DNA from 3 places in the Stenotrophomonas sp. 62841_Sma genome. Region 3 is predicted to be linked to each of the others. Evidence: predicted binding sites of a transcription regulator. Region 3 holds the regulator's gene; each other region holds the start of a gene.
The links. The regulator FliA, encoded in region 3, starts transcription of late flagellar genes. The targets are predictions, from matches to a motif close to TAAAGTTTNNCNNNCNNNGGCCGATAA.

Region 1 (10,217 bases), 1.3 Mb from region 3:
AACGTGGTGTAGTCCTGTGGCCCCTGCGCGGGCATCGGCAGTACCTGCATCTGCATGCCCCGCGCCTGCATCGCCTCTACGAAGTGCGCCGACAGCAGGCCGGTGCCATCCAGGCCTGGCAGCATCACGACCGGCAGCATCACTGCATTCATCACGTTGATCACCCATCAAGTTTCTTCGCACGGCTCCCCGCCTGCAGCTTCACTCATTGGCTCGGCCCAAGGAAGTGCACGGCGGCGCACGCGGCGCTACGCTGGTAGTCCAGACGGAACGGAGAAGGCGGCATGCGCAAGTCACGCTGGCTCAGCTGGACCGGCCTAGCCGTATGCGCACTCTATCTCGCGTTGACCACTTGGCTGGTGCTCGATGCCCAGGCCAACAGCGACCCCAAGAGCGCCTACATCCTCATGCAGCTGCCGGTGATGCTGCAGACCGCAGCACTCAACGTCATCGGCATGGGTGGGTGGCTATCCGGAAAGACCTGGACGACCGTCTACCTGCTGGTGATGCCCCCTACCCTGGTCGTGCTGTATGCGGTGGGGGCCATGCTCGGCAGTGTTCTTGAACAATGATGGCGGTGTGTCGGCCTGTCTGAGCAGGCAATGGGAATACGGCCGCTCAGGGCGGCCGTATTCCTGTCACGGGTTCAGCAGTCTGCTCAGGCTGCGCGACGCGTCACGGCGGAAGCTGCTGCGCCTTCCACCTTGAACACCGACACCGACGTGGTCAGTGCATGCGCCTGTTCTTCCAGCGCGCGACTGGCAGCGGTGGCTTCTTCCACCAGCGCAGCGTTCTGCTGGGTCACCTGGTCCATCTGCACCACCACCTGGTTGACCTGCTCAATGCCGGCGGCCTGTTCCTTGCTGGCCGCTGCGATGTCGCTCATCAGCTGGGTGGTGCGCGAACTTGCCTGTGCCACGCGCGCGATCGCGGCTTCCGATTCAACGGTCACTGCCAGGCCGCTCTTCACCTTCGCAGCGGCGTCTTCGATCAGCTCCTTGATCTCCTTGGCGGCGACACCGGCACGCTGCGCGAGCGTGCGCACTTCGCTGGCAACCACGGCGAATCCACGGCCCTGCTCGCCTGCACGCGCGGCTTCCACTGCAGCATTCAGCGCCAGGATGTTGGTCTGGAACGCGATGCCGTCGATCACCGTGGAGATTTCCGAGATGCGTGCCGAGGACTGGTCGATCTCGCCCATCACCGATGCCATCTGTGCCATCGCCTGCTCGGTCTCGCGTACGGCGGCACCCGCGGCATGCGCTTCACTGTCGGCCTGACGCGCCAGCTCGGCGTTCTGGCGCACGGTGGAGGTCAGTTCCTCCATTGATGCGGCCGCTTCTTCCAGATTGGCTGCCTGCTGCTCGGTACGGCGCGACAGGTCGTTGTTGCCGGCGGCCAGTTCCTGCGCCGCGTTGTTGATGCTGTCGGCAGCCACCTGGATGCCACGCACGATGCCGGTCAGCTGTGCGGTGGTGGTGTTGGCGTCGTCACGCATGCGTGCGAACACGCCGTCGTACTCGCCATCCATGCGTGCGGTCAGGTCGCCGTGCGAGATCGCACGCAGCACGTCGGAGACATCGGCGATGCTGGCCTGCGAACTGGCCATCATGCCGTTGAGGTGTTCGACCATCGCCTTGAACTGGTACTGGAACGCAGCGGCATCACCACGCATGCTGAAATCACCGGCGCGTGCGGCGCGGGCCAGTTCATCGATCTGCGCGTTGATCGCCATCAGGCTCTGCTTCACCGCGGCCAACGTACGGGTCAGCGTGCCCTTCTCGCCCGGGTAGTCGGGCAGGTCGCGGCTGAGGTCGCCGATGGCGTAGCGCTGCATCACTTCGGCCATCAGCAGCTCCACCTGCACGTGCGATTCGACCAGGCTGTTGGTGGCCTGCACCATGCGGCCGAAGTCACCGGGGAAGGCGCTGGCGTCCATGCGATAGCGGATCGCGCCCGCCTCATGCTGCTCAGCCATCTGCAGCTGTGCGCCGATCGCCGCCTGCACGCTCTGCCGCACGCTGGCCATCGCCTCGCCCAGCTGGGTCAGTTCGTCACGGCCGCCAAGGCGGAACTCCTGGTCCAATTGTCCCTTGGACAGGCGCTCGGCCAGGTTCACCGCGCGGGCCAGCGGACCGGTCAGGCTGCGGCCGATCATCACCGAGGCACCGATGCCCACCAGCAGCGCGACGCCGCCCAGCACCAGCAGCTGCAGCAGGCTGCGCTCACCCAGGCGGATCGCCTCGGCGGCGGCATCACGGCTTTCCTTCTCTTCGAAGTCCACGCCATCGGACAGCGCCTTGTTCCAGCCGTTTGCCGCTTCCTGCACCGGGCCCAGGGTCAGCGCTACGGCGCCCGGGTAGTCGCCCTGCTCCATCAGTTCGCTGGTCTGCTTGTTGAGCGGGCGCGCAATGGCACGCTTGGCGGCGATGGTTTCAGCGATGGCCTTGCCGTCGGCGTCGCTGGGCAGCGCCTGATAGGCGGTCCAGCTGGCCTCGTAGCGCTTCACCAGATCGGCGATGCGCTGCTCGTCGTGGCCACGGTCGTCGCCCTGGCGGATCAGCATCTCGCGGCGCACCACCATCATCTGGTTGTTGGCATCGAGCATCTGCGACAGCAGGCGCACCTTGGCCACGCTGACGTCGACCACCTGCTGCATCGCGCGCTTCTGCACGACACTGGCGGTGGCGCCGGTGGCCACCACGGCGGCAACCAGCAGCAGCAACAGGCCAAAGCCCAGCCCAAGACGCCAGGCAACCCTGACGTTCCTCAAGTAGTTCATGGGGGTATCCAAAACGGGGGGATGCGCCCTTATCGGCGGCCCGGCAGGCAATCTTGATCGCCATCCGTCGACGGCGTCGGCCACCGTTCACCTTGGTGAGCCCCCGGCGCAGCAGCACCTGCGCGCTGGACACAGCTGCAATACCCATGGCTGCTCATGCGGGCATCAGATCCCTTTCACGGTGGCTCGGCGGCGGCTGCGGGCAAGGTGGTGGCGTGACCTGCTGGAGATCCCAATGCCCTTGCCCGTGTCCCGATCCACCCTGCTCGCTCTCTCGCTGCTGGCGTCGCCAGCCTTCGCGCAGGCGACGCCGCCCGAACTACCTGCCCCCATTGCCGAGAAAGCCGGGCCGGATGTGGCACCCCACTCCGCCCTGCACGCCCAGGTGCTGCTGGATCGCGCGAATTTCTCCCCTGGCCAGATCGATGGCGAAGTGGGCAGCAACCAGCGACGCGCGGTGTCGGGTTTCCAGGCAGCGCATGGGCTGGACGTAACGGGTGAACTGGACGACACCACCTGGAAGGCCCTGCAGGCCGATACCGTTGGGCCGTTGGCCAGCTACACGCTGACTGCTGAGGATGTCGCCGGTCCGTTCCAGGCCACTCCGAAAGGGCCCGCCGCCCAGGCCAAGCTCACATCGCTGGGCTACGGCAGTGTGGAAGAAGCCCTCGGCGAGCGCTTCCATGCCTCCCCTGAGCTGATGAAAGTGCTCAATCCCGGCGTGGACCTGACCAAGGCTGGCAGCCGCATCCAGGTACCCAACATCGCACTGGCCGCATTGCCGAAGGCGGCGAAGATCGTGGTCGACAAATCCGATTCCACGCTGCAGCTGCTGGATGCGCAGGGCAAGGTGATCGCACAGGTGCCGGTGTCGTCGGGCAGCCAGCACGACCCGTTACCGATCGGCGAATGGAAGATCCTGGGCGTTTACCGCGACCCGCCGTTCCACTACAACCCGAAACTGTTCTGGGATGCCCGCAAGGGCGAAAAGAAGGCCACCCTGCCACCGGGCCCGAACAATCCGGTCGGGCGGGTCTGGATCGATCTGTCCAAGCCGCATTACGGCCTGCATGGCACGCCCGAACCCGGCCATGTGGGCAAGACCGAATCGCATGGCTGCGTGCGCATGACCAACTGGGATGCGCTGCGCGTGGCCGATGCCGTGGATACCTCGGTACCCGTGGTGATGCAGGAGTGAGCCGATGCGCCTTTCGCAACTGATCGTGCTGGGCGTTCTGCTGGGGCTGGGTGCAGGCTGGTGGCTGCACCGCGATGCAGGTGATCCGGTACCCGCCCCGCTGCCTCAAGCGCAATCGGCACTGGCAGCGGCGCCGGCGAAGGAATCTGTAGCGACACCCGCAACAGCCCCACCCGCCAACACCGCGCCGTCGGCCGCGCAGACTGCGGATGCACCGTCCGGTCTGCTGCTGCCGGTGCAGGGTATCCATGCGTCCCAGCTGCGCGATACCTTCACCGATGCACGCAGCGAGGGCCGCGTACACGATGCCATCGACATCATGGCCGATACCGGTACGCCGGTGCTGGCGGTGGCCGATGGAACGGTTGAAAAACTGTTCGACAGCGAGCGCGGCGGCTTGACGATTTACCAGTTCGAGCCCAGCGGGCGCTGGTGCTACTACTACGCGCATCTGCAGCGCTACGCCGATGGCCTGGCGGAGAAGCAGGTGATCAAGCGCGGAGAGGTGATCGGTTACGTGGGCAGCACCGGTAACGCCAGCGCCGAGGCCCCGCACCTGCACTTCGAGGTGCACCTGCTGGGCCCGGAAAAACAGTGGTGGAAGGGAGAGTCGATCAATCCGTATCCGCTGTTGAAACAGGCGGCTTCGACGCCTGACGCTGCCAGCGCCGCAAGGTGATGGTGAATGCCACCAGGGCAGCGCCCGGAATCAGCAGGAACAACGCCGCCACCTTCCAGAAGAAGAACGGCCACAGCCACGCGTAGTCCAGGTCGGTCAGCTTCAGTACGTCCATCGGTGGCAGCAGTTCCACCGAGGCCACGCGCCCCGCCAGCGCGGGCTCGACCTCCAGAACGGTCACCCGCAGCCACGAACGCCCGCGCGGCAGCGCATCCCCCCGGCCATAACCGAAGTACGAGGCGGCAAATCCAGCAGGCACAACCGATTCCAGCGCGCGGGTGATGCCGGAACCCGGCACGCCCGAACGCGTTTCGGCGCGGAAGTCGGTCTGATCTGTCGGGGTTTCCACGCGCAGGCGCACCTCAGGATCGATCGCCGTGGAAGTACCGTCATCCGCGTAACGCAGGCGCAGCCGCAATTGGTCATCGATGAAGCGGTAGACCGTGACCTCGGCCGTCGCACCCGGGCTCAGCACCACAGGCAGCACCTGCGTGCGTGAGGCCATGTGGTTGGCGATCGCGCCCAGCACCAGCACCGCGCAGGCAAGCGCCCACAGGCTCCACAGCACCCACAGGGTGATCCGCACCACCGTTACACCCTTCACGCTGACATCCAGGTCATCACGTCATTTCCCTGCTGGCCGTGCCGACACAGTAACGAAAAAGCCCCGCTTTCGCGGGGCTCTTCCTGTCACCTACGCCGGGCAGCGCCCGGCGCTACCTCAGGCGAACGGATCCTGCAGGACCATGGTGTGGTCGCGGTCCGGGCCGGTGGAGACGATGCTGATCGGGCAACCGGCCAGCTCTTCCAGCGAACGCAGGTAGGCACGTGCGGCCGGCGGCAGGTCGTCCCAGTTGGTGATGCCGTGGGTGTTCTCGCTCCAGCCCGGGAACTCCAGGTACACCGGGGTGCAGTCTTCCCAGCCCTGCGCGTCCAGCGGCGCGTACTCGGTGCGCTTGCCGTTGTATTCGTAGGCGATGCAGACCTTCAGCTTTTCCATGCCATCCAGCACGTCCAGCTTGGTGATGCACAGGCCGCTGATGCCGTTGATGGCCACGGCGCGCTTCAGCGCGACGATGTCCATCCAGCCGCAGCGACGCGGACGGCCGGTCGAGGCACCGTACTCGGCGCCGCGGTCACGGATGCCCTGGCCGACTTCGTCGTCCAGTTCGGTCGGGAACGGGCCGCCGCCGACGCGGGTGGCGTAGGCCTTGGCGATGCCCAGCACGTAGTCGATCGAATCGGCGCCGACGCCGGAACCGGCCAGTGCACCACCGACGGTGGTGTTGGAGCTGGTGACGTACGGGTAGGTGCCGTGGTCGATGTCCAGCAGCGCACCCTGCGCGCCTTCGAACAGCACGCGCTTACCCTGCTTGCGCAGGTCGTGCAGGATGCCGGCCACGTCGGACTTCATCGGCTGCACGTATTCGCCGAAGGCCAGCGCTTCGTCGAAGGTCTTCTGGAAATCGACCGCATCGGTGTTCAGATACTTGGTCAGCACGAAGTTGTGGTAATCCAGCGCGGTGCGCAGCAGTTCTTCCAGCTGCTTCGGGTAATGCAGGTCGGCGATGCGGATGCCGCGACGCGCCACCTTGTCTTCGTAGGCCGGGCCGATGCCACGGCCGGTGGTGCCGATCGCCTTGCCGCCGGCAGCGCGCTCGCGCGCCTGGTCCAGGGCGATGTGGTACGGCATGATCAGCGGCGCGGCCGGGGAGATCTTCAGGCGCGAACGCACTTCCACGCCGGAGGCTTCCAGCTCGGCGATTTCCTTCTGCAGCGCGGCCGGCGAGATCACCACGCCGTTGCCGATCAGGCACAGCGCATCGTCACGCAGGATGCCCGACGGGATCAGGTGCAGGACGGTCTTCTTACCGTTGATGACCAGGGTGTGGCCGGCGTTGTGGCCGCCCTGGAAGCGCACGACGGCGCCGATTTCCTCAGTGAGCAGATCGACGATCTTGCCCTTGCCTTCATCGCCCCACTGGGCACCCAACACTACGACAGACTGACCCATGACGGGCTCCTCATATGTTGCGGCCATCGGGGCCGCGGACGGTTGAACCGTGGCGGGGCTGGCCAGCACCTGGAGGGCGGCTCCAAACGGGGAGCAGCCGGCGATGGAAGGCCCAGACACGGAAAAAGCCGAACGGGGAGGCCCGTCCGGCTTTTGTGCATTATCCGGGTTTCCGGGGTCGGGTGCCACCTTTCCGACGGACGGCTTCACCGGCCGGTCAGCCGCCCCGCCCGGTAGTGCCGGCCGCTGGCCGGCAATGCCAACCAAGGTTGGCATCTACCAGAGCCGGGCCACGCATGCACCGGCCGGTCAGGCGCTTCCCGGTAGTGCCGGCCGCTGGCCGGCAATGCCAACCAAGGTTGGCATCTACCAGAGCTGGGCCACGCATGTGCCGGTCGGTCAGGCGCCTCCCGGTAGTGCCGGCCGCTGGCCGGCAATGCCAACCAAGGTTGGCAGCTACCAGAGCCGGGCCACGCATGTACCGGCCGGTCAGGCACCTCCCGGTAGTGCCGGCCGCTGGCCGGCAATGCCAACCAAGGTTGGCATCTACCAGAGCCGGGTCACGCATGTACCGGCCGGTCAGGCGCCTCCCGGTAGTGCCGGCCGCTGGCCGGCAATCCCAGGTTGCCGGCCAGCGGCCGGCACTACCCTTTCAATGCCGCGCCCACCACAGCAGGCTCAGGCCGGCCAGCAGCACCAGCCCGCCGAAGCTGCGCAGGGCCGGGCTGGGCAGGTCCAGCAGGCGCTCGGCCATGCGCTTCCAGGCGAACGGGGCGACGAACAGGAACAGGCCTTCCAGCACCGCCACCAGGCAGACGGCGGCGAACAGATCTTTCATGGGGGACTCCGGAAAAAGCACGGGGCCCGGCATCTGGCCGGGCCCCGTGGGGTACTGCCCTGCGACCTCAGCGGTCGTTCTTCAGGTACTGCAGGAACGGGTCGTTCTTGTCGAGCACGATCACGCCGTTGCCGTCGGTCATGGAGCCACGGTAGGCCTCCAGGCTGCGGTAGAACGCATAGAACGACGGGTCGGCCGAGCCGGCCTTGCCGTAGATGCGCGCCGCATCGGCGTCGCCTTCACCGCGAAGGCGCTGGGCATCACGCTCGGCTTCGGCGATCAGCACGGTGCTGTCACGGTCGGCCTGGGCGCGGATGGTCAGCGACTGCTCCTCGCCCTCCGCACGCAGCTTGGCCGCTTCCTGCTTGCGCTGGGCGCGCATGCGCTCGTACACATCATTGATCACCTGGCTGTCGGTCGGCAGGTCCACCTGCTTGATGCGCAGGTCGATCATCTGCATGCCGAGGCCGGCCACCGCTTCGTTGATCCCCTTCAGCTGCTCGGCGATCAGCTCGCTGCGGTCGCCGGAGACCAGCTGCTGCAGGGTGCGCGAGTTGATCTGGTTGCGCAGCGAGTCGGTGATGATCGGTGCCAGGCGGGCGTTGGCGATGCGCGGATCGCCACCGGTGGCACGGAAGTAGTCACCCACGTTGGAGATGTAGCCGATGGCGAAGAAGTCGACGCTGACGTCCTTCTGCTCGGCGGTGAAGTAACGCGCCGGGGCGGTGTCGAGCACCTGGAAGCGGCGGTCGAAGACCTTCACCGTTTCCACCACCGGCACCTTGAAGTGCAGGCCCGGCTTGATGTCCGAACGCACCACCTTGCCCAGGTTCAGCACCATGGCGGTCTGGTCCTCGCGGACCACGTACACCGAGCCGAGCAGGCCCAGCACCACCGCCACGATCACGGCGATCCAGATAGGACTCTTCATCGGCTGCCCTCCTCACGGCCGCTCGGTCGCCCGGTCGGGCGGCCCACCGGCCGGCCCGGATCACGGGAAGCTTCCGCCGCTGCACCCGGCAGCGACGGCATCACCACCTCCGGATTGGTCACTCCCGGCGGCGCCGAGGTGGTGGGACGGGTATCGCCGGTCATCGGCACGTAGATCAGCTGGCGGCCATCGCCACCGATCACCTTGCGGTTCTCGCTCAGCACCTGCTGCACGGTCTCCAGCCACAGGCGCTTGCGGGTCACTTCCGGGGCGTCCTTGTACTGGGCCTGCAACAGGCTGAAGCGCTGCGCGTCACCCTCGGCCTTGGACACCACGGCCTGCTTGTAGCCTTCGGCGGTGGTACGGGCACGCGAGGCCTGGCCCCGGGCTTCCGGCACGACCTTGGCGGCGTAGGCCTGGGCTTCGTTGATCAAGCGTTCCTTGACCTGCTGGGCACCGTTGACCTCGTCGAAGGCCGGCTTCACTTCTTCCGGCGGACGGGCGTCCTGCAGGGTCAGGCCGGTCACGGTCAGGCCGGTCTTGAACGCCTTCAGCAGTGCCTGCAGGCGCTCCTCGGCGGCCACGGCCAGCGGGCCACGGTTGTTCAGCACGGCGTTGAGGTCGGCACGACCGACTTCCTCGCGCACCGCGCTCTGCGCCGACTGCTCCAGCACCTGGTTGGCATCGACCGTGCCGAACAGGTACTGCTGCGGGTCGTCGATGCGGTACTGGACGTTCAGCGAGACGTTGACGATGTTCTCGTCGCGGGTCAGCACCGGCACCTGGATCGAGAAGGTCTTGATCTCGGTGGCATTGACCTTGGTGACCGATTCGATCGGCCACGGCAGCTTGAAGTTCGGGCCGGGCTGCAGGATGCGCGAGAACTGGCCGAAGCGCAGCACCACGCCACGCTGCTGTTCGCCGATCAGCTGGAAGCTGGAGAACAGCACCAGCAACACCACGGCTGCCACCACCCAACGCATGATGCCACCGTCGAACAGGTCCTTCAGCGGCCCGGGCAGTCCGCCCCAGCCACCACCATTGCCACCGCCGCGCGACCCGAAGGGCCCGCGTCGATTGTCCTCGGGGCCTTGTCCGCCCTTGTTGCCGCCGGGTGTATTCCAGGCCATGCACGCTCCATCAAGATTTGGGCTGCGGCGCGGGCCCTTCCCGCACCACCAGCCGTGAAACCATTACCGATCATACAAGATGGGGCGGATCGGCAGGATCGAAAGGGGGGCAACGGGGTAAGGTGGCGTTTTCCTCGAAGTCAGGCAACGCCGATGGCCCCCACCACCCCGTTCACCGCCTTCCGCATCGAAAACGACGACGCCGGCTACCGCAGCGGCCTGGCCCAGCTCAATGTCGACGACCTCAACCCCGGCCAGGTACTGATCCGCGCTCACTGGTCTTCGGTCAACTACAAGGACGCGCTGGCGGGCACCGGCAAGGGCAGGATCCTGCGCCGTTTCCCGCTGGTGGGCGGCATCGACGTGGCCGGTACCGTGGTCGCCAGCACCGACCCGGACTGGCGTGAAGGCGATGCGGTGCTGGCCACCGGCTGCGGCCTCAGCGAGACCCGCGATGGCGGCTACAGCCAGTATGTGCGGCTGGAGTCGCGTGCGGTGATCGCCCAGCCGGCCGGGCTGACCCCGCGTGAGGCGATGGTGCTGGGCACCGCCGGCTTCACGGCAGCGCTGGCGCTGCTGCGCATGCAGGACAACCGGCAGACACCGGAGCTCGGCCCACTGGCGGTCACCGGCGCCAGCGGTGGT
Region 2 (10,217 bases), 800 kb from region 3:
GGCTTCCAGCCGGTCCACTTGATCAACAGCGCGCCAGCAATCACGGCCACCGAGCCGAGCATGTCTGCCCACACTTCCAGGTAGGCACCCTTCACGTTGAGGCTCTCGCCGCTGCCGGCCTGCAGCAGGCGCATCGAGATCAGATTGATGACCAGGCCCGCCGCGGCAATCACCAGCATGCCCGACGAGGCAATCTCCTGCGGCTCGCGGAAACGTCCAATGGCCTCCCACAGGATATAGCCGGCGACCACGAACAGCATCGCGCCATTGATCATCGCGCCCAGCGCTTCCAGGCGTGCATAGCCGTAGGTGCGGCGCGCGTCCGGCGGGCGCCGGCTCAGCCGCACCGCGACCAGCGCGATCATCAGCGCTAAAGCGTCGGTAGCCATGTGCGCCGCGTCGGACAGCAGCGCCAGGCTGTTGGTCCAGAACGCGCCCACCACCTCGACGACGAGGAAGGTGGAGGTCAGGCCGAGCGCCCACCACAAGGGTTTCTCGTGGCGGATCTCGGATGGCAGGTGATCGTGGTCGTGGCCCATGGCAACAGCTCCTTTGCGATGGGAGGCAGGCTACGCCGGAGGGCGTTGGGAAACTATCACGGTGTTTATAACATTGCAGGCCACGCGGTCCCTCACCGGGCATGACCCGGCGCTACCGGAGCGCGGCCGGCAACGCCAGGCCACGCCTGGCGGACGCAGCGGACCGACGTCCGCCTGCGGTCAGAACCCGAAGCGCAGGCTGGCCCAGTACGCGCGGCCCGGCTCGTTGTAGGTCGCCGCGCCGGCATCGCTGCTGTTGGCCTCGCGGAACAGGCGCTTGTCGGCCAGGTTGTTGACGCCGAAACCGAAGCTGACCGTCTCGGTCACCTTGTAGCGCGCGCTCACGCCCCAGATGTTGTACGCACCACGGTCCTGCAGCGCGATCGACGGATCGCAGGTGCCGGTGCAGCGCGGATCATTGTTGATGTTGGTGGTGGCCGGCTTCTGCTTGCCGTAGAAGGTGCCGGTCAGCAGCAGCGACAACTTGTCGGTGGCCTGCCAGTCCAGCATCGTGTTGACGGTGTACTTCGGAATCACCGACAGCGGCTGGCCGGTGCTCTTGTTCTCGTTCTCCACCATGTAGGTGAAGTTGTTGCTCCACTTCAGGCGGTTGCCCTGCTCGCCCAGCAGCGGGACCACCAGGTTGCCTTCCAGACCCTGCACGATCGCCTTGGGTGCGTTCTCCCAGCGGAAGATGCGGCCCTTGGTGTCGGCGGTCAGCCCGATCTGGTTGTACCCGGCCTGGATCTTGTCCTTGTAGTCGTTGTGGAAGTAGGTCAACGACGCTTGCCAGCCGCTCTGCGGTGCCCACTCGATACCCAATTCCTTGTTCAGGCTGGTTTCCGCCTTCAGGTCCGAGTTGCCGCGCATGTAGCAGCCGGCGCCCAGGCTCGGCAGTGCATTAGGGCAGCCATTGCCCCGGGTGTAATACAGATAGTCCGGATTCGACTGGTACAGGTTCGGCGCCTTGAATGCACGGGCGATACCGCCCTTCACCACCCAGTCGCTGTTGATGCGGAACTGCGCGTTGAGGCTGGGGCTGGTGTTGTTGCCGAACTGGCTGTGGTGGTCGAAGCGCAGGCCCGGGGTGACGATCCAGCGCTCGCCCAGGTAGATGTTGTCTTCCACGAACACGGCGGTGGTCTGCGCGTCGGACTTGCCGCGAGCGCGATCGGCCGACAGCCCCGGGATGCCGCCGCCGCTGCTGCTGGACTGGCTCATCGAGTACGGGTCGGTCAGGCGGCTGTCCAGGTATTCAAAGCCCAGCGTCCAGATGTTCTCGGCACCACCCAGCGTGGTCGGGAAACTGACTTCGCCGTCCAGCTGGTAGTTGCGCAGGCGCGAGGTCGACCAGTCGGTGCCGTTGAAGCTGCCCTCCGGGCCACCGGCCAGGCCTTCGTTGATGCGTGAGTTGTTCACCGCTTCCACTGCCGCGGTCACCCGAGAGGTCACATCGCCCCAGCGGCCGCGATGGGTGATCGCGCCGGTGTTGCGGTACATGCGGTTGGTCTCGGCCTGCTGCTCGGCCAACGCCCCCAGATCGATCGGTGTCGAGGTACCGGTGGTGCTGACCGCGCGGTCGCCAGCATAGATGTTGCCCTGGCGACTGGTGCCTGCTTCGAATTCGACCACCTGGTTGGCGGTCACGTCCCAGCGCAGCAGCGCGTTGACATCGCGGTTCTTGACGCCCTCGCGACCGGCCGGCGGCACCGCGTTCGGATTCGCCGCGAAGTCACGGTTGAGTTCCAGCGAATCGGCGTCGGTCTTGTTGAGATTGCCGTACAGGCGGAACGACAGGGTGTCGGTCATCGGCCCGCTCAGCTGCAGGCCGACGCGCTCGCTGCCGCCTTCGGCGCTGTGCTCGGGCACCAGGCCATACAGGTCGACCGCGCCGGTCAGGTCGCCGGTCGGGCGCTTGGTGATGATGTTGACCACGCCACCGGAAGCACCCGAGCCATAACGTGCCGCTGCAGGGCCGCGCAGCACTTCGATGCGCTCGATCATTTCCGCCGGCACCCAGTTGGTATCGCCCCGGGTATTGCGCTCACCGCTGCGGCCCATGCGCACGGCATCACGCGCACCGATGCGCTTGCCGTCGACCAGGATCAGGGTGTTTTCCGGGCCCATGCCACGCAGATCGATCTGGCGGTTGTTGCCGTACTGGCCCGACGCACTGTTGCCGGTCAGGTTGACGCCGGGCATGGTCCGCAGCAGCTCGGCGATGTCGTTGGCCGGCGGGCGCCTGGCGATGTCCTCTGCGGTGATGGTCGAGGTACCCAGGGCCTGGCGCGCGATCTGCGAGGCGGTGACGTGCACCGTGTCGATATCGGTTGCGTCGGTTTCGGCGTGGGCGGTCAGGGCGCTGCCGGCCAGCAGGGCGGCAACGGCAAGCGCCAGCGGGCGCGGCGAAAGGACAACGGCAGGGGACATGATCAGGACCTTCTGGCAGGGCTACGGGGCCTCTGGCAAAGGGCTTGAGGCAACGACGAGGGGGAGGCGGAGCAGTCCTGCAGCAGGCACCTGCAGCCCGTTCCGTGCGCGCATTCTCCCATCAATGCGATTGATTCTCAAATGCGTTCACTCATTGCCGCAGCGGCGCCGATGTGGTTTGCGCACCGTGCAACCCTGCACCGCGCGTAAACTGGCCGGCTAACCCGCCATCAACCGTATGCCGCCGCGGCCGATACCCGTGGTTTGCCGTACGCAGTCAGAGATCGACGTGGAACCACCCCAATTGGACGATGCCAGCCAGCCGCTGGCCGAGGCCTGGCAGCAGTGTCTGCTGCAGGCCGGCCCTGCCGCCACCGCGCTGCTCAAGGCCGCTGCTACCGATGCCCCACCCGCGCTGGCCCAGCGCTTTTACGAAGTACTGCTGCAGGACACCCGTGCGCGCCGTTTCCTGTCCCACGACCAGGTCAAGCAGCGCCTGCAGCCGGCCATGCAGCGCTGGCTGGCGCAGCTGCTGACCACTGATGCCAGCGGCATCGCCAACACCGTGGCCTCGCAGCGGATCATCGGCGACGTGCACGCCCGCGTCGGCATTCCGGTCGACCTGGTTACCCGCGGTGCGCGCGTGCTCAAGCACGAACTGTTCGTGCGCCTGCGCGACGATGCACCGGACAGCGACACCGCATTTGCCGCCATCGACTGCCTCAGCGCGATCATGGATATCGCCATGGAAGGCATGACCCTGGCCTACACCCACGCGCGCGAGCGCTCCACCCGTGCCGACGCCGCCTACCGGCTGTTCTCGCTGGTACAGAACGTCGGTACCGAACGCGAGCGCCAGCGCGCACTGCTGCTGGACTGGGAAAACGCCCTGCTCTACGCGTTGGCCGGCCACGTGCAGGCCAGCGACAACGCCAGCCTGGCTACCTCGGAGTTCGGCCTGTGGTTCACCCACAAGGGCATCCCCAGCTTCGGCGAAAGCAGCGAAACGCAGCAGGTGGGCCAGTTGATGGCCCGCATTGATGGCCACCTGCAGCGCGCGAGCGGCGATGCTCCGGCGCAGCGACTGGCGGTGCTGCCGGCCATCCGCGAGGACCTGGCCGCCATCCGCACCCTGATGACACTGCTGTTCGAGCGCATCGGCGAACTGGATGCCGGCAGCGACGCGCTGACCAACCTGCTCAACCGTCGCTTCCTGCCCACCGTGCTGCGCCGGGAAATCGAGCTGGCCACACGCAACCGCACACCATTCTCGCTGCTGCTGCTCGACCTGGATCACTTCAAGGCAATCAACGACGGCCACGGCCACGATGCCGGCGACCGCGCGTTGCAGCACGTCGCCGGCCTGCTCGGCCAGCTCACGCGCGGCAGCGACTACCTGTTCCGCTATGGCGGCGAAGAATTCGTGGTGGTACTGGTGGCTGCCAGCGAATCGCAGGCGACCGTGATCGCCGAGAGCCTGCGGCGGCAGATCGCACAGTCGCCGGTGGCACTGGCCAACGGCCAGGTGCTGGCACTGACCGCCAGCATCGGCGTGGCCGGCCACGACGGCCATCCGGACTACGAGCGGCTGATGGCCCGTGCCGACGCGGCAATGTACGAGGCCAAGCGCAGCGGCCGCAACCGCGTGGTGGTGGCCAGTGCGGACCTGCAGGAAGCGCCGGGACGGCGCGCACTGCAGCGATGACGGCAGGACAGGTAGAGTCGACCGCGGGTCGACTATCGCGCGCACCGCGGGGTTTTTCGCACGCAGGGCGAAGAGCAGTCGACTGACAGTCGACTCTACTGACCGCCGGCACTACCGATACGGCCGCCGGCCGCTGCTTTCACCGCCACCATCCGCCACGCTGCCCACCAGAGCAGCGCCAGCAACGCGATGCCCGCCCCCAACAGGCATACCGCCGGCCAGCCATGGCGCGCCTGCATCCACGGCCCGGCCGCTGCACCGGCACCACTGCCCACCGCATAGAACAGCATGTACAAAGCCACCAGGCGTCCATGCTGTTCAGCCGGCGCGCGCAGCAGCAATGCCTGGTTTGATACGTGCAGTGCCTGCCCACCCAGGTCGAGCACAATCACGCCCAACAGCAGCAACGACAGCGACTGCGGCAGGCCCAGCAAGGGCCACCACGCAACCAGCATCAACAACAGCGCACCGACGCTGACCGGATGCGCGAAACCACGGTCCATCCAGTGCCCTACCCGCGCCGCCAGCAGCGCACCGATCACCCCGGCCAGGCCCAGTGCACCGATGGCGGCGGTCGACCAATGCAGCGGTGGCGCCGAGAGCGGCAAGGGTGCCGCCGCCCAGAACACATTGAGGCCGGCAAACAGCAGCAGTGCCAGCGGCCCGCGTTCGCGCAGCGTTCGATCGCGGCGCAGCATGCCCAGCATCGAGCCCAGCAGCTCGCGCCAGCGTGGGGGAACCGACGGCACCGGTACTGGGGGCAGGCGCCGCCACAGCAGCGCCGCCAACCCCGCCACCACCATCGCTGACAACAGGTAGACCATCTGCCAGCCAAAGGCCGCCGCCACCGTACCGGACACCACGCGCGCCAGCAGCAGGCCGATGAACACGCCGCCCTGCACCACACCGACCACGCGACCGCGCTGCTCGGGCGGTGCCAGCATGGCGGTATAGGCGATCAGGCCCTGGGTCAGCGCCGTGCCCAGCAAGCCGGCCAGCAGCATGCCCGACAACAGCCAGCCCGCCGTGCGTGACGCTGCCAGCCACAGCAGCGCCAGCACCAATGCGATCAACTGCAGCCGCAGCAGGCGTCGCCGGTCACCACGGTCCGCCAGCGGCAGCAGGCCAAGCAACGCCAGCACGCTACCGGCCTGGGTAGCAGCCAGCACCGCGCCGGCCACGGCCCGGTCCAGCGCAAAGGCGCGTGCAAGCTGATCCAGCAGCGGCTGCGCGTAGTAGACGTTGGCGACGCTGGCGCCGGCGGCAACCGCAAGCAGGACCAGCAGCGGGCGGGGAAGCGATGTGGCACTCATGACGTGGTTGCAATTTGAAACTTGATGCAGGCTACTGCCATTGGTTTTAAACTGCAACCACATCAGAGAGGTCCACCATGCACGCCGACAGCCCCTGCCCCGTCGCCCGCAGCGCCGACCTGCTCGGCGACCGCTGGGCGTTGCTGGTCATCCGCGATGCCTTCGATGGCATCACCCGCTTTGGCGACTTCCAGCGCAGCCTCGGCGCGGCCCGCAACATCCTCAGCGACCGCCTGCGCCGGCTGGTAGAGGCCGGCATCCTGCAGCTGCAGCCGGCCTCCGATGGATCGGCCTACCAGGAATACGTGCTCACCGCCGCTGGCCAGGAACTGTTCCCGCTGCTGGTCGCGCTGCGCCAATGGGCGGAACGCCATCGCTTCGAGGCCGGTGAAGCCCATTCACAGCTGATCGAATCGGCGACGCGGCGGCCGCTGCCCTACATGCAGCCGCGCGGGCGCGACGGCCAGCCACTTCAGCCCACCGCCACCCGCGTGCGCAAGCTCAGGGACGGCGGGCGCGACACCTGATCCGCCCATTCGCGCACACCGACGAACACCCGCGCCGGTTAGCATCGGGTCTTTCCGCCACTGGATGCCGCCGTTGTCGCGCGATCGCCCTTCCCTGCTGACCGCCCTGCTGTTGCCGCTGCTGGCCTGCGCCACAGCAACCACGCAGGCCCGCGAGGTTGCCGCGCCCGCCGACCACGTGCAGGCCGATGGCCCCTATGTGTTCCGCCAGGGCGACCAGTTGCAGGCCAAGTGGATCTGCGACGACAAGGTCGAGTCGCACACGCTTGCCACGCAGGCCGCAGGTACCGACATCGCCCCGCGCTGCGGCTACGAGCACACGGTGCACGTGGCTGCCCCGAATGCGCCTTCGGTTTCCGTGCTGCCGGCCGTGCCGCGCATCGTTGCGCTGTCCGACATCCATGGCCAGTACGGGTTGCTGGTGCGCCTGCTGCGCGCCCACCAGGTCATCGATGCCCAGGATCGCTGGGCGCTGGGCAAGGACACGCTGGTCATCGCCGGCGATGTGTTCGACCGCGGCCCGCAGGTGACCGAGGCCTTCTGGCTGCTGTATGGCCTGCAGCAGCAGGCGGCCGCCGCCGGCGGCGCGGTGCACTTCGTGCTCGGCAACCACGAAACCATGGTGCTGTACGACGACCTGCGCTACGTCAACCCGAAGTACCTGCGCAGCGCGCAGCTGCTCGGCCGCAGCTACCCGCAGCTGTACGGTGCCGATTCGGTGATCGGGCAGTGGCTGCGCACCCGCCCGGTGCTGCTGAAGATCGGCGACACCCTGTTCCTGCACGGCGGCATTTCGCCCGAGGCAGTGCAGCTGGCGCTGGACCCGGCGCGCACCAATGCGGCCTACCAGGCGTCACTGGGCCTGCCAAAGGCCGAAGTAAAGGCCGACCCGGCCACCGCACCGCTGTATGACGGCAAGACCAGCCCGATCTGGTACCGCGGCTACTTCGATGGCCACCTCGACACCGCGGGGGTGCAGACCGTACTCGACCGCCTGCAGCTCAAACGCATCGTGGTCGGCCACACCTCGATGCCACACGTCAGCAGCTTCCATGGCGACCGCGTGATCGCCATCGACAGCAGCATCAAGAACGGCGAGAACGGCGAACTGCTGTTCATCGAGGATGGCAGGCTCAGCCGTGGCCTGCTGGACGGCTCGCGGGTGCCGTTGGCGCCAGGTGAGCCGGGCCTGCAGGACTGAATGAAGGGACAGCGCGACGGCACCGGGCGGCGGCGGCGCGCTCCACCTTCACCCGGTTTGCGGCTACCCTCGGCAGCCGAGAGAGGCCCACCCCGTCCATCCGGTGGGCCTGACCGTTACAGGAGCCCCCGCGCATGCGCGTTCTGATTGCTGAAGACGACCCGGATATCGCCTCCGGCCTGTGCGCCTCGCTGCGCCGGCAGGGGCACGTGGTTGACCACGTCGACAACGGTGCGCACGCCGACGCGGCACTGGGCTCGACCCAGTACGCATTGCTGGTGCTGGACCTGGGCCTGCCTCAGCTGGATGGCCGCGATGTGCTGCAGCGCCTGCGCCAGCGCGGCGATGGCCTGGCGGTGCTGGTGGTGACCGCCCGCGACGGCCTGGCCGAGCGCGTGCGCGTGCTCGACCTGGGCGCCGATGACTACCTGGTCAAGCCGTTCGCGCTGGACGAGTTCGAAGCACGCGTGCGTGCGCAGCTGCGGCGGGTCACCAGCAATGGCAACCCGGACCTGCGCATCGGCCGCCTGCGTATCGATCTGGCCGGGCACCGGGTGTGGATCGACGACCAGTCGCTGGAACTGACCGCGCGCGAGTTCGGCCTGCTGTCGGCACTGGCGGTACGCGCCGAGCGCATCGTGTCGCGCGCGCAACTGGTGGAAGCGCTGTGCGACTGGGGCCAGGACCTCACCGACAACGGCCTGGACATCGCCCTGCACCGCCTGCGCCGCAAGCTGCAGCCCGGCGGCATGGGCATCCGCACCGTGCGCGGGCTGGGCTACATGCTGGAAGACGCGCAGGACGACAGCGCCCCGTGATCAGTGGACCACCCAGCCTGCGCCGGCGCCTGCTCGCCTTCCTGGCGTTGCCGATGCTGGGCCTGCTCACCTTCAACACGATCCTGGCCTACTACGTTGCGCTGGACTATTCCAACCGCATCCACGACCGCAACCTGATCGACGACACGCATTCGTTCGCGCAGATGCTGAGCACCATGCCGGTGACCAGCGACCTGTCTCCGCAGGCGCGCTTCCTGATCGAGTACGACCCCGACGGCCATCGCTACTTCAACGTCGACAGCAGCCGCATGGGTACGCTCAGCGGCAATGCAGACTTCAGCCCGTACGCCCCTTCGCAGGACTGCACCGGCGTGCATCCGGCGCTGTACGACGGCAACCTCAATGGCCAGCAGGTGCGCATGGCCACCGTCTGCACGCAGGCGATGAACGATCCGCAGGACCAGCTGGCGGTGACCGTGGCCGAGAGCATGGCTGACCGCCGGCAGCGTGCGCGCGAGATCCTGATGATCATCATCCCGCTGATGACCATGCTGGCGCTGGGTACCGCAGCGCTGGTCTGGTTCGGCGTGACCTATGGCCTGCGTATCCTGACCCCGCTGAGGACCCGCCTGGCCCAGCGCCGCGGCGAACTGGCGCCGATCTCCGATGCCGACGTGCCAGAGGAGATCCAGCCACTGATCAGCACCATCGATGATCTGTTTGCCCGCCAGGCGGAAATGATCACCCTGCAGAACCGTTTCATCGCCGATGCCGCGCACCAGCTGCGTTCGCCGCTGGCGGGCATGGCCCTGCACGTGGACCAGGCGCTGGCACATGGCGACCCCGATACAGTGCGCGAGGCGCTGCAGCACATCCGCCGGCTCAACCAGCGCACCGCCCGGGTCAGCACCCAGCTGCTGGCACTGAGCCGGGCGCAGACCGTGCCCGATACCGTGGAGGCACTGGACCTGTGCGAGCTGGTACCGCAGTGGGTCGGCATGCGCGTACCGGAGGCGATCCGCGATGGCATCGATCTGGGCTACCGCGGCAGTCCCCATCCGCTGCGTGTACTGGGCAACGGCGCCATGCTGCAGGAAGCGCTGGACAACCTGATCGACAACGCCCTGCGTTATGCCGGCCGCAATGCAACCGTCACGGTGGGCGTGCACGCGCTGGACGACAATGATGTCGAACTGTATGTGGAAGACAACGGCCCTGGTGTGCCCGACGACGTGATGCCACGGCTGGGCGAGCGCTTCTTCCGGGCGCCGGGCACCGCTGCCAGCGGCACCGGCCTCGGCCTGGCCATCGCGCACGAGGCGGTGGAGCACTTCGGCGGCCGCCTGAGCTTCCTGAACCGCCCAGGTGGCGGACTGAAGGTCGCCATCACGCTGCCGCTGCTGAAGGCGCCCTGACCCGGCCCGGGGCGCTGAAAGGCTGGCGAAAATCGCGCTTGCGATCCTGCCATCCCCACTGCCGTCCCGGAGCCGCCAGGTGACCGAATCGCACGACTTCTTCCTCCCCGGTGGCCCACAGGGCGTGCTGCTGGTCCATGGCCTGACCGGCACCCCGGCGGAAATGCGCATGCTGGGCAAAGGGCTGAACAACGCCGGTTTCACCGTGCACGGCGTGCAGCTGCCCGGCCATTGCGGCAGCGTGGATGACCTGCTGGCGACCACCTGGGAACAGTGGTACCAGGGCGTGGAAGATGCGGCGGCAACCC
Region 3 (10,217 bases):
GCATCTGCGGCGCAGCCGTCGGCGATGGGCTGCAGAGCGAATGGCTGGCCATGCTGGTGGTGGTGCTGACCGTCGCCATCCTGGCCGTGGTGCTGGTGGTCTCCTGGCTGGACCAGCGGGTGGAGGCGCAGTTGCTGCGCCTGCGCAATTCCCTGTTGAGTACCTCGCTGACCGACGCCCAGCAGGAACTGACCCAGGCCGCACTGCACGACCCGCTTACCCGCCTGCCCAACCGCCTGCTGCTGCAGCGTCGCATCGTGCAGGCGCTGGCCGAGGCCGAACAGGGTGGCAGCCGCTTCGCGGTGATGTTCATGGACCTGGATGGCTTCAAGCAGGTCAACGATGCCTACGGCCACCAGGCCGGCGATGCACTGTTGGTTGCGGTGGCCGAACGCACGCGCCAGCTGCTTCGGCCCAACGACATGCTGGCGCGGCTGGGCGGTGACGAATTCGTGCTGGTGGTGCGCATCGAGCACGACGAGGACCTGCCGACCCTGGCCCGGCGCATCCTGCAGGCGGTCGGCAGCGGGCCGTTGCTGGCCGACAACGAACTGCAGGTGACCGCCAGCATCGGCGTGGCGATCTGTCCGGATCACGCTGCCAGCGAGCGGCAGCTGATGGCCTTTGCCGATGCAGCGATGTACCAGGCCAAGGAATCCGGACGCAACGCCTTCGTACTGTTCGCCGACTGGATGAATGACAGCGCCGAACAACAGTTCCGGCTGCTGGCCGACCTGCGCCGGGCCATCGGCAGCGAGCAGCTGTTCCTGCACTACCAGCCGAAGATCCAGGTAGCCACGCAGAAGGTGGCCGGTGCCGAAGCGCTGATCCGCTGGCGCCATCCGGAGCATGGCCTGATCCCGCCGGACCGCTTCATCCGGCTGGCCGAACGCAGCGGTGCGATCAATGAGATCGGGCGCTGGGCGCTGGACCAGGCCTGCCAGCAGCTGCGCCGCTGGCACGATGCCGGCCACGAGGGCTGGTCGATGTCGGTGAACCTGTCGCCGGTGCAGTTCAGTTCGCCGCACCTGCTGCAGGATGTGCGTGAAGTGATCGAACGCTACGACATTGCCCCACGCCACCTGGTGCTGGAGATCACCGAAAGCACGGTGATGCGCGATACCGATACCAGCCTGCGCCTGCTGCAGGCGCTCTCGGCACTGGGCGTGGGCATCTCCATCGATGACTTCGGCACCGGCTATTCCAGCCTGCTGTACCTGAAGCGGCTGCCGGCCACCGAAATCAAGATCGACCACGCCTTCGTACGCGACCTGGAGCACAGCGCCGAGGACGTGGTGATCGTCTCGGCGATCGTGGCGCTGGGCCACGCGCTGGACATGGACATCGTCGCCGAGGGCGTGGAGACCGCCGCGCAACGCGCCTACCTGGAGCGCCTGGGCTGCGACTACCTGCAGGGCTACCTGCTCGGCCGCCCGGTGGATGCGGCGCGCTTCATGCAGCTGCATGACCTGCCGCGGCCGCGGGTGGAACTGGCGCAGAGCCCGCCGACGCAGCACCCGCCGGGGTAAATCCAGGCTGCGCTCCCACCTGCACCTGCTCTGGTAGATGCCAACCTTGGTTGGCACATGAGCCCATCACGGAACGGTTCTTGCACGCACCCCGGCATCCCCTGCCGCAGTGCCCGTGATGTCCGAGAACGAATCCGCCGGCGAAAAGACCGAACAACCTACCGAAAAACGCCTGCGCGACGCCCGTGAACAGGGCAACCTGCCGCGCTCGCGCGAACTTGGCACGGCCGCCGTGTTCGGCGCCGGCGTGCTGGCGGTGATGGCCATGAGCAGCTCGATCGGCCGTGGTGCAAGCGCCTGGATGAAGCATGCACTCAGCCCAGAGCAGAGCCTGCGGCAGAACCCGAAGGAGCTGTTCGGCCACTTCGGCGACCTGCTGCTGCAGTTCATGCTGGTGATCGCGCCGCTGGTGCTGGTCTGCCTGCTGGCCAGCTTCGTCGCCCCGCTGGTGATGGGCGGCCTGCGCTGGTCGCAGAAGGCGATGATGCCCGACTTCAACCGCATGAACCCGATGAGCGGGCTCAAGCGCCTGTATGGCCCGGAAGCCATCGCCGAGTTCACCAAGTCGTTGTTGCGCGTGGCTTTTGTCGGCGTTGCCGCCGGGCTGGTGGTGTGGACCGGCTTCGACACCCTGCGCGGGCTGATCCACCACCCGCTGGAGACCGCCATCACCGACGGCCTCGGCTTCACCCTGCGCCTGCTGCTGGCCACCGCCGGCGCCATGCTGGTGCTGGCCGCCATCGATGCGCCCTACCAGCGCTGGAACTGGATGCGCAAGCTGAAGATGACCCGTGAAGAGCTGCGCCGGGAAATGAAGGAAAGCGAGGGCAGCCCCGAGGTCAAGGGCCGCATCCGCCAGCTGCAGCAGCAGATGGCCAACCGCCGGATGATGGAGGCGGTGCCCACTGCCGACGTGGTGGTGGTCAACCCCACCCACTACGCGGTGGCCCTGAAGTACGAAGGCGGCGCCATGAACGCCCCCAAAGTGGTCGCCCTGGGTGTGGATGAGACCGCCCTGCGCATCCGTGAAGTGGCCGACGGCAACAAGGTGGCGATCGTCTCCGCCCCGCCTTTGGCACGCGCCTTGTATCGGGAAGGCCAACTCGGAAAGGAAATCCCCGTGAGACTGTATTCGGCCGTCGCCCAGGTCCTGTCCTACGTCTACCAGCTGCGCGCCTGGCGCACTGGCCCGATGCCGGACGCCCCGCACATCCAGGTGGATGAATTCGGTAAGGGAGGCCGCCCGTGAGCGCCCAGCCCTCCACCGGTTTCAACACCCGCCGCGCGCTGGAAATGATCCGCCAGGGCCTTGGCGCACCGCTGATCGTGCTGGCCCTGCTGGCCATGGTCGTGGTGCCGCTGGCCGCACCGGTGCTCGATGCCCTGTTCACCTTCAACATCGCCATCTCGCTGATGGTGCTGCTGGCGGTGGTCTACGTGAAGCGCCCACTGGACTTCACGATCTTCCCGATCGTGCTGCTGATCACCACCATGCTGCGGCTGGCGCTGAACGTCGCCTCCACCCGCGTCATCCTGCTGAACGGCCAGAACGGCCATGACGCCGCGGGCAAGGTCATTGCCGCCTTCGGCGAGTTCGTGATCGGCGGCAACTACGCGGTCGGCATCGTGGTGTTCGCGATCCTGACCATCATCAACTTCGTGGTCATCACCAAGGGCGCCGGCCGCGTCTCGGAAGTGACCGCGCGCTTCATCCTCGACGCGATGCCCGGCAAGCAGATGGCGATCGACGCCGACCTCAACGCCGGTTTGCTGACGCGTGAAGAAGCCAAGCTGCGCCGCGAGGAAGTCCGCGAGGAAGCCGATTTCTACGGCGCGATGGACGGTGCCAGCAAGTTCATCCGTGGTGATGCCATTGCCGGCATCCTGATCCTGTTCATCAACATGCTCGGCGGCCTGGCCGTAGGCGTGCTGCAGCATGGCATGCCGTTCGGCGATGCCGCTGCCACCTACACCCTGCTGTCGATTGGTGATGGCCTGGTGGCGCAGCTGCCGGCGCTGCTGGTCTCCAGCGCCGTGGCCATGCTGGTCACCCGCGCCTCGCGTTCGCAGGACATGGCCCAGGCCATGACCGGCCAGGTGTTCGGCCAGTACCGCGCGCTGGCGATCACCGCCGGCATCATTGGCGTGGTCGGCCTGGTGCCGGGCATGCCCAACGTCGCTTTCCTGACGCTGTCCGCGATCCTCGGCTTCATCGCCTGGAAGGTCTACCGCAAGGGCAAGGCCGCGGCCACCGATCCGGCAGCCGCCGGCAATGACGCTGCCGCGCTCAACGCACTCGGCCGCCCGGCCGCGCCGGCTCCGACTGCCGAACTGAGCTGGGACGAGCTGCGCCCGGTCGATCCGCTTGGCCTGGAGGTTGGCTACCGCTTGATCCCGCTGGTGGACAGCAACCAGGGCGGCGAACTGATGGCGCGGATCAAGGGCGTGCGCCGCAAGCTGACCCAGGACGTCGGCTTCCTGATCCCGTCGGTGCACATCCGCGACAACTTGGAACTGCCGGCCAACGGCTACCGCGTGCTGGTGCACGGCGTACCGGTGGCCACCGCCGAGATCCACCCCGACCGCGAACTGGCGCTGGACCCGGGCAGCGCCCTCGGCGCACTGGAAGGCATCGCCGGCAAGGACCCCGCGTTCGGCCTGGACGCGACCTGGATCCAACCGCACCAGCGTGCCCAGGCTGAAACGCTGGGCTATACCGTGGTCGATCCGGCCACCGTGGTCGCCACCCATCTGTCGCACCTGATCCGCGAGCACGCACCGGAACTGCTCGGCCACGAGGAAGTGCAGCACCTGCTGGCCAACCTGGCCAAGAGCGCGCCCAAGCTCGTCGAAGATCTGACGCCGAAGGCGCTGCCGCTGTCGGCGGTGGTGCGCGTGTTGCAGAACCTGCTGATCGAACGCATTCCGATCCGCCAGCTGCGCAAGATCGCCGAAGCACTGGTCGAACACGCTCCGAACAGCCAGGACCCGGCCGTACTGACCGCCGCGGTGCGCACCGCACTGGGTCGTTTCATCGTGCAGGAGATCGCCGGAATGTCGGCGGAGCTGCCGGTGTTCACGCTCAACCCACAATTGGAACGTGTCTTGCAGGAGTCCACGCAGGGCAACGGCGCCGCGCTGGAACCCGGACTCGCTGAGCGACTGCACCAGAGCCTGGCCGAATGTGTCAGCAAGCAGGAAGCCCGCAACGAGCCCGCGGTCGTGCTGGTACCTGGCCCGGTGCGTGCCGCGCTGGCCCGCCTGGTCCGCCACAGCGTTCCGTCGCTGTCGGTCCTGGCCTACAGCGAGGTGCCGGAGGACAAGCGCCTGAAGCTGGTCGGAACGATCAGCTGACGCCGCCCTCCGATGCGCCAGAAAACAGACACCACTTTCGAACCAACGCAACAGACAGATACCAAGGGGAACCCGCACCGTGCAGACCACCGACCACCCGAGTTCTCCGACCGCCACCCCGCCGTCTTCGTCCCGTGACCACAGCATGAAAATCAAACGATTCGTCGCCGCCGACATGCGCTCGGCCATGAACCTGGTGCGCAAGGAACATGGTCCTGACGCCGTGATCCTGTCCAACCGCCGGATCGAGGAAGGCATCGAGATCGTCGCCGCCGCCAACTACGACGAGAGCGCCGTGCAGCGTGCACTGGAAGCCTCGCGTCGTGACATCGCTCCGCCGCCGGCGCCGAAGCCGCGCACCGCCGCCGACGCGGTGATCGCCGCGGTCACCCGCCGCCGCAGCAATACCCCGGCACCGGAACCGGTCGCCGCAACCACCTCGGCCGTGGCTGCCCTCGCCCGCGCTGCGGTCGGCGCCACCGGCCGCACCCTGGACAGCGCCGACGAGATCGTGCCGACCCGCGGCAGCACCGGCTTCGCCGCCACCCTGGCACGCGCCGCCGTCAACGAACCGGCGCTGCCGGATCAGATCTTCGCTCCGTTCGCCGAAGCCATCGTCGCACCGGCGCTCAGCACCGCCGCACCGGCCAACCGCGCCCGCTTCCAGATTGATCCGCCGCACGAGGCGCATCACGAAAACGCGGCCCCGGCTGTGCAGCCGCCGCCGCTGCCGACCGCTGCCGTGACCGAAGCGCAGCCCGGGATCGTTGCCAGCGGACCGGCACCGGTCGAAGCCAGCGACGAAACCGGCGCTGCCCCCGTGCTGGCCCCAGCCCCGGCACTGACCCTGGTGGCCCAGGACGACGCCGAGATCCGCCAGCTGCGCCAGGAAGTGGCCGGCATGCGCCATGTGATCGAGCGCGAGATGAACCGCTTCACCGACGAGCGCCTGCGCGGCTGCCCGGTGCGCGCCACCGCGCTGGACCTGATGGACGAGTATGGCTTCGATGCCGGCCTCGCCCGCGACGTGGCCATGCAGATCCCGCTGGAGACCGAGGCCCACCGTGGCCGCGGCCTGATGCTGGGGCTGATTTCGCGCAAGCTGCCGATCGCCCCGGTCGACCCGCTGGAAGAAGGTGGTGTGATCGCCCTGGTCGGCCCGACCGGCGCCGGCAAGACCACCACCATCGCCAAGCTGGCCTCGCGCTTCGCCGAGAAGCACGCGCCGCGTGACGTGGCCCTGGTAACCACCGACACCACCCGCATCGGTGCCCGCGAGCAGCTGTACGGCTACGGCCGCCAGCTCGGCATCGCGGTGCACGAGGCCAACAGCGGCACCGACCTGGACCAGCTGCTGGAACGCCTGAAGGACTACAAGCTGGTGCTGATCGACACCGCCGGCCTGGGCCCGCGCGACCGCGCCCTGGCCGCCCAGCTGCAGTGGCTGCGTGCCGCGCGCCAGGTCCGCACCCTGCTGGTGCTGCCGGCCAACACCAGCTTCGGCGACATGGACGAGGTGGTCCGCCGCTTCGGCGCCGCCAACCTGCAGGGCCTGGTACTGAGCAAGCTGGACGAGACCGGCCGCTTCGGCAACGCCCTGTCGGTGGCCGTGGATCATGCCCTGCCGATCACCTGGGTGACCGATGGCCAGGACGTCCCGGAGGACCTGCACCGGGCCAGTGCAGCCAATCTTGTACTTCGCCTTGAAGATTTGCGCCGCGCGGCCGATATGCCCTGCAACCCGGAGTTGAACCATGCCGTCGCGTGAGTACGCCAAGCTGACCAAGACCTTCCCGCTGTCGGCCACCCGCAGCGAGCCGCTCGGCCCTGTGCGCACCATTGCGGTCACTGGCGGTAAGGGCGGCGTGGGCAAGACGAATGTGTCGGCCAACCTGGCCGTGGCACTGGCTGGCATGGGCAAGCGCACGCTGCTGCTGGACGCCGACCTCGGCCTGGCCAACATCGACGTGATCCTGGGGCTGAACCCCACCTTTACGCTGGCCGACCTGGTCGCCGGCCGCTGCACGCTGGATGACGTCATCGTCGAAGGCCCGAACGGCGTGCTGGTGGTCCCGGCCGCATCCGGCCGCCGCCACATGGCCGAGCTGGCTCCGGCCGAGCACGTTGGCCTGGTCAACGTGTTCTCCGAGCTGGAGCGCGAGCTGGACATCATGGTGGTGGACACTGCCGCGGGCATCACCGATGGCGTGCTGACCTTCTGCCAGGCCGCACAGGACACCGTGGTGGTGGTCTGTGACGAGCCGGCCTCGATCACCGACGCCTACGCACTGATCAAGGTGCTGTCGCGCGAGCGCGGCGTGGACCGCATCCAGGTGGTGGCCAACATGGTGCGCGACCCCAACGAGGGCCGCGTGCTGTACGAGAAGCTGACCCGCGTCTGCGAGAAGTTCCTTGCCGATGTCTCGCTGAACTACCTCGGCTGCGTGCCGCAGGATGACTGGCTGCGCCTGTCGGTGCAGCGCCAGCAGCCGGTGGTGAAGGCCTATCCGTCCAGCCCGGCGGCGCTGGCGATCACCGAGATCGCGCGCCGTACCGCGCGCTGGCAGGCGCCGACCGAACCGCGTGGCGGCGTCGAGTTCTTCCTCGAACGCATCCTCAAGCAGCGTGGGGTGACGGCATGAAAGGCGCAGCCCAGTACAGGGAAGTGCAGCGCTCGGCGGCAAACGAAGTCATCGCCCAGCATTCGGACCTGGTGCGGCGCATCGCCCACCACCTGGCCGCGCGCCTGCCGGCCAGCGTCGAGGTCGACGACCTGATCCAGGCCGGCATGATGGGACTGATCGAAGCCTCGCGCAGCTATGACGCCGACCAGGGTGCTTCTTTCGAGACCTACGCCTCGATCCGCATCCGTGGTTCGATGATCGACGAGATCCGCCGTGGTGACTGGGTCCCGCGTTCGGTGCACCGCCGTGCACGTGATGCCGCCGCCACCATCCGCCGCCTGGAACAGAGCAGTGGCCGTGCCGCCAGCGCCACTGAAGTGGCCGCCGCGATGGAGATGCCGCTGCCTGAGTACCTGCGGCTGATGGAAGACGCTGCACGTGGCCAGGTGCTGAGCCTGGAATCGCGCATCGAGGACCAGGGCGAGCTGGACACCGTCGCCCAGGGCGGGCCGACCCCGCAGCAGGTACTGGAGCGCGGCGAGTTCGGTCGCGAGCTGGGCAAGGCCATCGGCCACCTGCCCGAGCGCGAACAACTGGTGCTCTCGCTGTACTACGAGCAGGAACTGAACCTGAAGGAGATCGGCGCGGTGCTCGGCGTGAGCGAGTCGCGGGTCTGCCAGATCCACGGCCAGGCGGTACTGCGCCTGCGTGGCCGGCTGAAGCTGTTCGAGGCTGCCGACGCAGGCCTCGAAGAATGAACATCCCCGAGGCGGCTGCCCCCGGCCGTCCGGAATGAACAACAAAGGAATTCTGCTTTGAACAAGAACATGCGCATCCTGATCGTCGACGACTTCTCGACCATGCGTCGAATCGTCAAGAACCTGCTGGGCGATCTGGGCTTCACCAATACCGCCGAAGCCGAGGACGGGCATGCCGCGCTGTCGCTGCTGCAGAGCCAGCCGTTCGATTTCGTGGTCACCGACTGGAACATGCCGGTGATGACCGGCATCGAGCTGCTCAAGGCCATCCGTGCCGATGCCAAGCTGAAGACCCTGCCGGTGCTGATGGTCACCGCAGAAGCCAAGCGCGAGCAGATCATCGAAGCCGCCCAGAGCGGCGTGAACGGCTACATCATCAAGCCATTCACCGCGCAGACGCTGGAAGAGAAGCTCGGCAAGATCTTCGAACGCCTGGCGGCCAGCGCCTGATGGATACCACGGTCGACAAGAACGCCCTCGCCCTGCGCCTGCAGGAGGCCCTGGACGCACTCGAGTCCGGTGACGAGGCCGCCTGGCGGCAGCGCATCGATGGGCTGGTCGCGCTGCGCACGCAGCCGATGATGAGCGGCCTCTCGCGGCTGGCCCGCGAGCTGGGACAGGCGCTGGGCGAACTGCCGACCGTGCCGAGCGAAGCCGGCGAACTGGACGACGCCTGCGCGCGACTGGACCACGTGGTGGCGATGACCGAACAGGCGACGCACCGCACCCTGGACCTGGCCGAGGAATGCCGCAGCCTGACCGAACAGCTGCGCGCTGAAGGCCTGCAGCCGGGCCAGGACGCGCAGCTCGAGCGCATCCGCCACAACCTGACCGAGATCGCCCTGACCCAGAGCTACCAGGACCTGACCGGGCAGATCATCCGTCGCGTGGTCGGCATCGTCCGCCGCGTGCACGAAGGCTTCGGCGCGCTCGGCCTGCCGCCGGAACAGCATCGCACCGACCCGGAACTGGCCGGGCCGGCACTGAAGGGACTGGACCGCCACGCGGTCTCGCAGAACGACGCCGACGACCTGTTGTCGGATCTGGGGCTGTAAGCATGAGCGCGGTATCCGACGACATCACTGCCGATTTCATCATCGAGGCGCAGGAGATCCTGGATCGCCTCGGCGAACAGCTGGTGTCGCTGGAGCAGGCACCGCAGGACAGCGACCAGCTCAACGCGGTGTTCCGCGGCTACCACACGCTCAAAGGCGGCGCCGGCTTCCTCGGCGTCACCGCCATGGTCGAGCTGTGCCATGCCGCTGAAGAGGCGCTGGGCGCCGCACGTGCCGGCCAGGCCGTGCTGCAGGCCCACCACTTCGACGCGGCCCAGCAATCGCTGGACTACCTGCAGTCGATGCTGGACGCGGTTTCCTCCGGCACCGAGCCGGGCTATGCGCCGCCGGACCTGATCGCACAGTTCGACGTGCACGGCGGTGGCGTGGCTGCACCCGCCGCCGCCGCCGCACCCACCGCGGGTGGCAGCGACCTGATCACCGACGACGAATTCGAGGCTCTGCTCGACCAGCTGCATGGTGGCAACGCGCCGACCGCGGTCGCGCCAGCGAAGAAGGCCGACGACGGACTGATCAGCGAAGACGAGTTCGAAGCCCTGCTCGACCAGCTGCACGGTGGCGCGGCACCGGGCACCAAGCCTGCGGCCGTGGTGGCACCGGCACCGATCGCAGCGCCGCGCCCGGTCGCCGCACCGGCACCGGCGGCGAAGCCGGCCGCCAAGCCGCTGGCCGAGGCCGAACATACCGTGCGCGTGGACACCAAGCGCCTGGACGCGATCGTCAACCTGATCGGCGAACTGGTGCTGTCACGCAATCGGCTCAAGACCCTGCGTGCACGCCTGCGCGATGAAGAGCTGGACCGGGCCGTGTCCACTCTGGATATCGCCACCGCCCGCCTGCAGTCGGCAGTGATGCGCACCCGCATGCAGCCGGTGG

Region 1: a site for FliA is predicted at 2,812-2,838, ahead of ACZK5G_RS16840 (methyl-accepting chemotaxis protein). Genes of this name have one in related genera too.
Region 2: a site for FliA is predicted at 3,200-3,226, ahead of ACZK5G_RS06825 (GGDEF domain-containing protein). Genes of this name have one in related genera too.

What each region holds. Positions count from the first base shown of each region.
Region 1 covers NZ_CM151224.1:3,565,608-3,575,824, forward strand. Annotated here, with positions in the region: gene ACZK5G_RS16830 (alpha/beta fold hydrolase) at 1-152, opposite strand, end outside; gene ACZK5G_RS16835 (hypothetical protein) at 285-572, shown strand; gene ACZK5G_RS16840 (methyl-accepting chemotaxis protein) at 659-2,782, opposite strand; gene ACZK5G_RS16845 (L,D-transpeptidase family protein) at 3,018-3,980, shown strand; gene ACZK5G_RS16850 (M23 family metallopeptidase) at 3,985-4,659, shown strand; gene ACZK5G_RS16855 (hypothetical protein) at 4,595-5,263, opposite strand; gene ACZK5G_RS16860 (adenylosuccinate synthase) at 5,381-6,673, opposite strand; gene ACZK5G_RS16865 (DUF2065 domain-containing protein) at 7,326-7,511, opposite strand; gene hflC (protease modulator HflC) at 7,579-8,442, opposite strand; gene hflK (FtsH protease activity modulator HflK) at 8,439-9,572, opposite strand; gene ACZK5G_RS16880 (YhdH/YhfP family quinone oxidoreductase) at 9,726-10,217, shown strand, end outside.
Region 2 covers NZ_CM151224.1:1,443,601-1,453,817, reverse strand. Annotated here, with positions in the region: gene ACZK5G_RS06835 (cation diffusion facilitator family transporter) at 1-539, opposite strand, end outside; gene ACZK5G_RS06830 (TonB-dependent siderophore receptor) at 720-2,969, opposite strand; gene ACZK5G_RS06825 (GGDEF domain-containing protein) at 3,259-4,674, shown strand; gene ACZK5G_RS06820 (MFS transporter) at 4,770-5,987, opposite strand; gene ACZK5G_RS06815 (winged helix-turn-helix transcriptional regulator) at 6,065-6,514, shown strand; gene ACZK5G_RS06810 (metallophosphoesterase) at 6,588-7,715, shown strand; gene ACZK5G_RS06805 (response regulator) at 7,850-8,533, shown strand; gene ACZK5G_RS06800 (sensor histidine kinase) at 8,530-9,909, shown strand; gene ACZK5G_RS06795 (alpha/beta hydrolase) at 9,989-10,217, shown strand, end outside.
Region 3 covers NZ_CM151224.1:2,242,304-2,252,520, reverse strand. Annotated here, with positions in the region: gene ACZK5G_RS10480 (putative bifunctional diguanylate cyclase/phosphodiesterase) at 1-1,529, shown strand, start outside; gene flhB (flagellar biosynthesis protein FlhB) at 1,648-2,778, shown strand; gene flhA (flagellar biosynthesis protein FlhA) at 2,823-4,883, shown strand; gene flhF (flagellar biosynthesis protein FlhF) at 5,029-6,651, shown strand; gene ACZK5G_RS10460 (MinD/ParA family ATP-binding protein) at 6,638-7,525, shown strand; gene ACZK5G_RS10455 (RNA polymerase sigma factor FliA) at 7,522-8,265, shown strand; gene cheY (chemotaxis response regulator CheY) at 8,323-8,715, shown strand; gene ACZK5G_RS10445 (protein phosphatase CheZ) at 8,715-9,320, shown strand; gene ACZK5G_RS10440 (chemotaxis protein CheA) at 9,323-10,217, shown strand, end outside.